One region of the Thiomonas sp. UBA7699 genome, then DNA from elsewhere that is predicted to be linked to it. Evidence: predicted binding sites of a transcription regulator. Region 1 holds the regulator's gene; the other holds the start of a gene.
What was found. The regulator NrdR, encoded in region 1, represses ribonucleotide reductase genes. The targets are predictions, from matches to a motif close to CACNANATNTNGTG.
Positions count from the first base shown of each region.

Region 2: the regulator NrdR is predicted to act here: its motif matches at 3,215-3,228, upstream of B3H47_RS13305 (ribonucleoside-diphosphate reductase subunit alpha).

Region 1 covers NZ_DLGH01000018.1:42,031-46,689, reverse strand. Annotated here, with positions in the region: gene B3H47_RS07335 (DesA family fatty acid desaturase) at 1-625, opposite strand, end outside; gene B3H47_RS07330 (RsmB/NOP family class I SAM-dependent RNA methyltransferase) at 737-2,044, opposite strand; gene purN (phosphoribosylglycinamide formyltransferase) at 2,054-2,677, opposite strand; gene nrdR (transcriptional regulator NrdR) at 2,792-3,283, shown strand; gene ribD (bifunctional diaminohydroxyphosphoribosylaminopyrimidine deaminase/5-amino-6-(5-phosphoribosylamino)uracil reductase RibD) at 3,280-4,443, shown strand; gene B3H47_RS07310 (riboflavin synthase) at 4,450-4,659, shown strand, end outside.
Region 2 covers NZ_DLGH01000030.1:32,823-37,481, forward strand. Annotated here, with positions in the region: gene B3H47_RS13305 (ribonucleoside-diphosphate reductase subunit alpha) at 64-3,000, opposite strand; gene ampD (1,6-anhydro-N-acetylmuramyl-L-alanine amidase AmpD) at 3,352-3,939, opposite strand; gene B3H47_RS13315 (sigma-54-dependent transcriptional regulator) at 3,942-4,659, opposite strand, start outside.

The DNA.
Region 1 (4,659 bases):
CGCCGATCAGCAACCCCCAGGGAGAAATGTTGTGGCTGCTGTCTCGCGCCGAAAAATTGCGATAGCCCCACCAATGACCCAGCCCGTTGATCACCCCGGCTGCCCAGATCGGAATCCACAACATCTGCACGGCCCACACCGTGGCGCCGATCGCGCCGAACATCAGCACATCGAGAATGAGCAAAAGCCCGACGCCCTGCCAGATAAAGCGGGAATAAACGTTGCGCTCCAACCAGTCGTCAGGAGTGCCGTGACCGAATTTGCTCAGGGTTTCGGCGTTTCTCGATTCGGTTCGGTACAACTCGGCGCCGTGCAACAGCACCGTATCGATGCCGCGCGTCACCGGACTGTGAGGGTCGTCGACCGTCTCGCACTTGGCGTGATGCTTGCGATGAATCGCCACCCATTCCTTGGTGACCATGCCCGTGGTGAACCACAGCCAGAAGCGGAAAAAGTGCGAGGCGATCGGGTGCAGTTCCAGCGCCCGGTGAGCCTGAGCGCGGTGCAGAAAAATAGTGACGGACGCAATGGTGATATGCGTGGTAATGAGCGCAAATAAGACTATTTGCAACCATGATGCACGCAAAAGGCCGTGCCCAGCCCAATTCAAAAACACATCAAACATCAGAAACTTTCAGATCGATACAACACAATTGGAACTTCGCCGCTGGCGAAAGTTGCATTCATTATCGGTCTTGCACTGACGACAGCACTCAGTGCAAACGAGAAGCCCTTGTCAGTCCGATAGCGTGGCATCGGCTTCGCCACGATCAGATGAGGTCGGGCGCCGCTGCAGCACGGCGGCGTAAAAGCCGTCGGTGGCGTGACGATTGGGCAACAACTGCAAGTCCCCTTGGGTCACCAGGCCCTCGCCTTCTACTCCTTGCTGACGTAGCACCGTATCGGCGGGAACACGCTCGAAATCGGGGTGCGCGGTCAGAAAGGCATTGACGATGCCGCTGTTTTCTTCCGGCAAGACGCTACAGGTGGCGTAAACCAAGCGCCCGCCCGGCTTCAGCAACGTTGCCGCCGATTGCAGAATGTTGGCTTGTTTTGTCGTCAACTCGGCAATATCTTCAGGCTTCTGTCGCCATTTCATATCAGGGTTACGGCGCAAGGTACCCAGGCCGGAGCACGGCGCGTCCACCAGCACCCGGTCGACCTTGCCAGCCAGACGTTTGACCCGTTCATCGCGTTCATGTGCGATGGCCACCGGGTACACATTGGATAGCCCACTACGCAACAGCCGGGGTTTGAGCTTGGCCAGGCGGTAGTCGGCCACGTCGAACGCATAAAGCCGACCCGTGCTGCGCATCATGGCGCCCAGCGCCAGGGTTTTGCCGCCGGCTCCGGCGCAGAAGTCGACCACCATTTCGCCGCGGCGCGGGGCCAGCAGTACGGCGAGCAGCTGACTGCCTTCGTCCTGCACCTCCACCCAGCCTTCGCGAAAGACGGTGAGATCCTGCAAAGCGGGTTTGCCTTCCAGGCGTACGCCCCACGGCGAATAGGGCGTTGGCTGCGCGGGCAGATTGAGGCGGGCGAACACGTCGAGCACGGCTTCGCGCCGTGCTTTCTGCACATTCACCCGCAAATCCAGCGGGGCCGGGCGCAACATCGCCTGCGCCAGCGCGGGATATTCCGCGCCATAGTTCGCCTGCAAGGCGGCCGCCAGCCATTCCGGCAGACTCCAGCGCACCGCTTCGGACAGGGCCATCGCGTCTTGTGCCAGCAAGCGTTTGCGCCACTCGAGTTGCTCGGGAGAAAGCGCGGCATGCAGCGATTGCGCGTTTTCCGACCAGCCGAGAATGGCCAGACGCAGTTCCATAGCTCCGCCGATGCTTTCGTCGGTCGCGGCCAGCGTCTGAAACAAGCGCAGATGCCGCAGCACCTGATAGACCGTGTCGGCCAGGATCTGTCGGTCGGTCTTGCCCAGTTGCGGCTTGGCACGGAACAGCCGCGACAGCACGGCATCGGCCGCGGCGTCGAAACGCAACATATCGCGCAGCACGTCGCGCGCGGTGTAAAGCAGGTCACGCGGTTTCATGGCGCTCTTTCAAAGGGAAGAATCGGAGGACGGACGGATACGGGTGCGCAAGCCGTCGATCTGCACCCGCCCTTCCAGCAAAGCCCGCACGGCGGGGGGATAAATTCGGTGCTCTTCAAGCAAGACCCGCGCGGCCAGCGTCTCGACCGTATCACCATCGAGCACCGGCACGGCGGCCTGCGCCAGAATCGGCCCGTGATCGAGCGCACTGCTCACCAGATGCACGGTAGCGCCGTGCCACTTCACCCCTTCTTCGAGGGCCCGCGCATGGGTGTGCAAACCGGTGAAAGCTGGCAGCAAAGACGGATGGATATTCACCAGACGGCCCGCAAAGCGATCCACGAAGGCCGCACCCAGCACCCGCATGAAGCCGCACAGCGCGATGACGTCGGGCTCCAGCGCGGCAATCGCGTCGCCCAAAGCACCGTCGAACGCCTCACGGTTGGGAAAGTCGGCATGCGCGATCACCTGCGTGGGCACACCGAAGGCACGCGCAGCGTCCAGCCCTGCGGCATCAGCCCGGTTACTGAGTACTCCACGCACGCAAACGCCCCAGCCCTGTTCACGCTCGGCCTGAAGAATGGACTGCAGATTGCTGCCGCGCCCGGAAATGAGGAGAACCAGATTTTTCATCGGCGGGCAGTGTAGCCGCCGCGTCAGGTGTTTGATATGCGCCGTGTTTGCGCGCGCTACCGCGAAAACAGACCGCAGCGTGAATAATGACGGGTTTAATGTTGCCACGCCGCCATGAAATGCCCCTTTTGCCAAAGCCCCGACACGCAGGTGATTGAAACCCGCGATGTGGAAGACGGCACCGCGCTGCGGCGGCGGCGGCGTTGCGGCCAATGCGACAAGCGCTTCACCACCTATGAACGCGCGGAGGTCAGCTTTCCGGTGGTGGTGAAAAAAGATGGCCGCCGCACCGAATACGACCGCGACAAACTGCGCGCCTCTTTCCTGCTGGCCTTGCGCAAGCGGCCAGTCAGTGCCGACGCGGTGGATACCGCCATCGGGCGCGTGGAGCAAATGCTGCTGCAAAGCGGCGCGCGCGAGCTGCCCTCCACCCAAATCGGCGCCTGGGTGATGGAGGAATTGCGCACGCTCGACGGCATTGCCTATGTGCGCTTTGCCTCCGTCTATCACAGCTTCAAGGATTTGAGCCAGTTTCTCGATGTGCTGCAGGAAATGCAGCCGCCCTCGCCCGCCGCCAAACCCCGGCGCGGCAAAACTCCGACATGAACCCGGACGACGTTTCATTCAGCGAACAAGATCAGCGCTTCATGCGCCGGGCGCTCGATCTGGCGCACAGCGCGATGTACCGCACCAGCCCCAATCCGCGGGTGGGCTGCGTGCTGGTGCGAGACGGCCAGGTGCTGGGCGAAGGCGCCACGCTGGCGGCGGGGCAAGATCACGCCGAAGTCCAGGCGGTGAAGCAAGCCTGGGAGCGCGGCCACGAGGTGCGGGGCGCCACCGCCTACGTCACGCTGGAGCCCTGCGCGCACCACGGCCGCACGCCGCCCTGCGCCGACCTGCTGGCCACGCAAGGCGTCGCGCGCGTGGTCGCTGCGCTGGTCGATCCCAACCCGCTGGTGGCAGGCCAGGGATTGCAGCGTTTGCGCGATGCCGGCATCCAGGTCGATGTCGGGCTGTTCGCCGATGAAGCGCGCGAGATCAACCTTTGCTTCATCTCCCGCATGGTGCGCGGCACGCCCTGGGTGCGGCTGAAGGTGGCCGCCTCGCTCGACGGCGTCACGGCCCTGCCCAACGGCGCAAGCCAGTGGATCACCAGCGAAGCGGCCCGCGCCGACGGCCATCACTGGCGCGCGCGCGCCTGCGCCGTGCTCACCGGCCTGGGCACGGTGCGGGCGGACGATCCCCAGCTCAATGTGCGGGCGGTGCAGACGCCGCGCCAGCCCATTCGCATCGTCATCGACAGCCGCCTGGAATGCCCGCCGACCGCGCGCCTGTTGCAGAGTGCGGAATCGCCGCTGTGGATCGTCCACGCCCTGCCGCCGGAACAGGCCGCGCCGCGTCTGGCGGCGCTGCGCAGCGCGGCCACCGCCTCGCTCGATCTGCAAGACATCGCCCTGCCCAACGATCCCGGTAAACCGGGCAAAACCGATTTGCGCGCGCTGATGCAGGTGCTCGGCCAGCGGGGCATCAACGAGCTGCACTGCGAGGCCGGCGAAAAGCTCAACGGCTCGCTGCTGCGCGCCGGCGTGGTCGATGAACTGCTGCTGTATCTTGCGCCCCAGTTGCTGGGCGAGGGCGCCGGATTGGCGGCGCTGGGGCCCTATCAGCAGATCAACGAAGGGCTCGCGCTGCGATGGCACGATGTGCAGCGGATCGGCGCCGATCTGCGCATCCTTGCACGTCTCCCTCATTCCTTTTCTCTTTGAACCCTCATGTTCACCGGACTCATCACCAGCGTCGGCCGCATCGCCGAAGTCACCCCCCTCGGTTCCCAGGCCAGTCACGGCAAACGCGTGCGCCTGCAGGTCGATCCGGCCTGGCTGCAGGGCGTAGAGCTCGGCGAGAGCATCGCCGTCAGCGGCGCCTGCATGACGGTGGTGGATCTTCAGCCCTGTGGCTTTGCCTTCGACATTTCGGCCGAA
Region 2 (4,659 bases), on a different contig from region 1:
CAGGCGCATCGCAAGTGGCATGCCGCTTGATCACTTGTGATGCGCCGCAACGGTTTGCAGCGCTTACTGACAGGCCTCGCATTCCGGGTTGTCGATGGCACAGTAGCGGATGTCACCCGACTGCACCACGGCCTGTGCCGAAGCCGAAGCTAAAGCCGAAACCGACTCGCTTGGCGACTGCGGCACGGCGTTGAGCTGACCCGCCTTGACCGTGGACTTCTCGGCATGCGTGGCGCCGATAGTGCGCAGGTAGTAGGTGGTCTTGAGGCCACGCAGCCAAGCCAGCTTGTAGGTATCGTCGAGCAGCTTGCCCGATGCATTGGCCATGTAGATGTTGAGCGACTGCGCCTGGTCGATCCATTTCTGGCGGCGCGCCGCAGCCTCGATGATCCACTGGGTATCGGTCTCGAAGGCCGTGGCATACAGGGCTTTGAGATCGGCGGGAATGCGGTCGATGCGCTGGGTGCTGCCATCGAAGTACTTGAGGTCGGCCACCATCACTGCGTCCCACAGGCCACGCGCCTTGAGGTCGCGCACCAGATATTGATTGATGACGGTGAACTCGCCCGACAGATTCGACTTGACGTACAGGTTCTGGAAAGTCGGCTCGATGCAGGCGTCGACGCCGACGATGTTGGAGATGGTGGCCGTGGGCGCGATGGCCACGCAGTTGGAGTTGCGCATGCCGTGCTGCGCAATCTGCGCGCGCAGGGCGTTCCAGTCGAGGGTGCTGGAGGTGTCGGCCTCGACATAGCCACCGCGCTGCTCGGCCAGCAGCTTCAGACTGTCCATGGGCAGAATGCCTTGATCCCAAAGCGAGCCGCCGTAACTGCTGTAGCGGCCGCGCTCGCGTGCCAGTTCGCTCGACGCCCAGTAAGCCTCGTAGCAAACCGCCTCCATCGACCGATCGGCAAATTCCACGGCTTGTTGCGAACCATAGGGAATGCGCAGCTGATACAGACAGTCCTGAAAGCCCATGATGCCCAGACCCACTGGCCGGTGCTTCATATTGGCGTTGCGCGCCTTGGCCACGGCGTAGTAGTTGATGTCGATCACGTTGTCGAGCATGCGCATCGCGGTCTGGATGGTGCGCTTGAGCTTGGCCTGGTCGATGACTTTGGCGCCGTCTGGCGCGTCTTTCAGATGCGCGACCAGGTTGACCGAGCCGAGGTTGCACACCGCGATTTCGCTCTCGTTGGTGTTGAGCGTGATCTCGGTGCAGAGGTTGCTCGAGTGCACCACGCCCACATGCTGCTGCGGGCTGCGCACATTGCACGCATCCTTGAAGGTGATCCAGGGATGGCCGGTTTCGAACAGCATGGACAGCATCTTGCGCCACAGTTGCACCGCAGGCAGGGTCTTGAACAGCTTGATTTCGCCCAGCGCGGCCTTTTGCTCGTAGCGGGTATAGGCCTGCTCGAAGTCCTTGCCGAACTTGTCGTGCAGATCCGGGACGTCGGCCGGGCTGAACAGCGTCCAGTCGCCCCCTTCCATCACCCGCTTCATGAATAGATCGGGCACCCAGTTCGCGGTGTTCATGTCGTGCGTGCGGCGGCGATCGTCGCCGGTGTTCTTGCGCAGTTCCAGGAACTCTTCGATGTCGAGGTGCCAGGTTTCCAGATAGGCGCAGACCGCGCCCTTGCGCTTGCCGCCCTGGTTCACTGCCACCGCAGTGTCGTTGACCACTTTGAGGAAGGGCACGACGCCCTGGCTCTTGCCGTTGGTGCCCTTGATGTGGCTGCCCAGGGCGCGCACGCGCGTCCAGTCGTTGCCCAGACCGCCGGCGAACTTGGACAACAGCGCGTTCTCCTTGATGGCCTCGTAGATGCCGTCCAGATCGTCCGCCACGGTGGTGAGGTAGCAGCTCGACAGTTGCGAACGGCGGGTGCCCGCATTGAACAGGGTGGGCGTGCTCGACATGAAATCAAAGCTGGAGAGCAGCTCGTAGAACTCGATGGCGCGCGCTTCGCGGTCGATTTCGTTGAGCGACAAGCCCATGGCCACGCGCATGAAAAAGGCCTGCGGCAGCTCGATGCGACGGCCATCTTTGTTCACCCGCGTATCGGCACGATTGGCGAGGAAATAACGGTCATACAGCGTTTGCAGACCCAGGTAATCGAACTGCAGGTCGCGCTCGGCCTTGAGCGCGGCACCCAGACGGGCCAGGTCGAACTGCCCGAGCCGCTCGTCGAGCAGTTCGAGCTCGACACCCTCCTTGATGCAGCGCGGAAAATACTCGGCGTAGCGCTGGGTCATCTGCTCCTGCGGAATGTCCTCGTTCAGCGTCTCGCGGCGCATGGTGTGCAACAGCAGGCGCGCGGTGACCTTGGAGTAGTCGGGGTCGCGCTCGATCAGGGTGCGCGAGGCGAGGATAGAGGCCTTGTAAACCTCGAGCATCGGCACGCCGTCGTACAGATTGCGCAGAGTTTCCGCCACGATGGGGGCCGCCTTCACATCCGCACTCAGATTGACGCAGGCGGATTCAATCAGGCTCACCAGAGCGGCCTGATCGAGCGGTTTGCGCAGACCGCCGTCGAGCACATGCAGCACCGGAGCGCTCTCTTGTTGCTCTGCAGCCGCTTTCTGCTTGGCCCGCTCTTGTGTGCGGCGTTCGCGGTACAGCACATAGGCGCGCGCCACCTCGTGCTGGCCAGTGCGCATCAGCGAGAGTTCGACCTGGTCCTGAATGTCTTCAATATGAAAGGTGCCGCCGCTGGGACGGCTACGGAGCAGGGCGCGCACGACGTTTTCGGTCAGCGCATTCACTGTTTCGCGCATGCTGGCCGAGGCCGCACCCTGCCCGCCTTGCACGGCCAGAAAGGCCTTGGTCATCGCCACGGCGATTTTGCTCGGCTCAAACCCGACCACGGCCCCGTTGCGACGGATGATCTTGTAGTCTGAAAAATCACCCAGTGCGACCTGCTGTTGCGTATCCACCTCGGGGTGTGCGAGGTGTTGCGGGACGGCAGTGGATTCGGTGGCGGCGGTGGTCTGGGACATCGGGACTCCTTGAGGGCAGATGGGCCGCGCAGCAAATCTGACTGGCTCACGGCGCTGCGAGCGCACATGAACGCCGCATGAAAGCAGCACGGACAAAGCAATAAAGACGAATGAGGGCAAATCGGGGACGAACCGAGAGAGCGCGTAAGCATTTCCAGCCTTCCGAAGCCGCAGTCTCAGACCGCGATCCGGCATCTCTCTCAATCCGTCAAGACACTATATCTAGCGTCTGGCGGAATTTCAACCACTATTCGTAGTGTGGGACAAATTGACAGTCAGCCCACAGCTTATGCACAGGTTCATGCACAAAGTCTGCCCTTGGAGCGGCTTCGGGCAAACCCGCAAGGGTGCTCAAAACCGCTGAAATGGAAAGGCCGATGTCGGCAAGGCCAGGCCGTTTTTGAGCTGGCGCCAGTCGAAGCCGACGCCTGGATCGGTCTTGCGCCCTGGCGCAATGTCGCTATGCCCGACCCATGCGCGCAAGGGATAGCGCGCGAGCAGTTCAGATCCCAGTGCGATCAGGGTGTCGTACTGCTCGGGCTCGAACGGCTCATCGTCGCTCCCTTCGAGTTCGATGCCGATGCTGAAATCGTTGCATCGCTCGCGCCCGGCATAACGCGATGCGCCGGCATGCCAGGCGCGCCGGTCACAGGACACATATTGCGTGAGCACACCATCGCGCTGCACGACAAAATGCGCCGAGACCCTAAGGCCTTCGAGCGCGGCAAAAGCCGGGTGCGCCCGCGGATCGAGCCGATTGCAAAACAACTGCTCGATCGCCTCGCCGCCATATTGACGCGGCGGCAGAGCGATGCAATGGATCACCAGCAAATCGATCGGCATGCCCGCGGGCCGCTCATCCTGATTGGGAGACGGCATATGTCGGGCGTGGGGCATCCAGCCTGCGTCCCGACTAGCCGTACTGAAGGGGGGCGACATGATCAGAAAGGGTCGTCCGGCGGCGCTTCAGCCGGGTCGCGCACGTCGAGGCGCTCCATACGGTAGCGGATCTGACGCAGATTCAGCCCCAGCAACTGCGCGGCCGCGGTGCGATTGAAGCGGGTGCGCCGCAGCGCCTCGCAGAGGATGCTGCGTTCAACCTGATCGAGGTATGCCCCCAAGTCGGGAGGCAGGGGCGATTGCGCTTCGAACCGGGCCATGGGGGGCTGGGGCGACTGAGGCGGCTGAGGCTCCGGGGCATGCTGCGCAACGATTGGGGTGATCGGCGGGTCCGCCGGTCGCTGCATTGAAGGCGCCGTCGTGTCGGGCAGGATGGTGGTGATCGGCAAAGCCGTCGCAGAGGTCAGCACTTCGGCGACGCGGACGCCACTGCCCTGCAACTCGATGTCCTCAGGGCCGATCAGATCTTGTGCAGCCAGCGCCGCAGCCCGGTGCAGCAGATTCTCCAGCTCGCGCACATTGCCTGAGAAACGATGCTGGCGCAGGTGCTCAAGCGCAGCCGGGCTCAGCCGCAGACCGGGCCGCGCATTGTCGCGGCGGATGTCGCCCAGCAACGCCTCGACCAGTACCGGCAGATCATCCAGCCGGTCGCGCAGCGGCGGCAGAGTGACCCCGATGACGTTGAGGCGATAGAACAAATCCTGCCGAAACTGGCCCTGCTCCACCATGCGTTCCAGATGACGGTGGGTGGCGCTGACC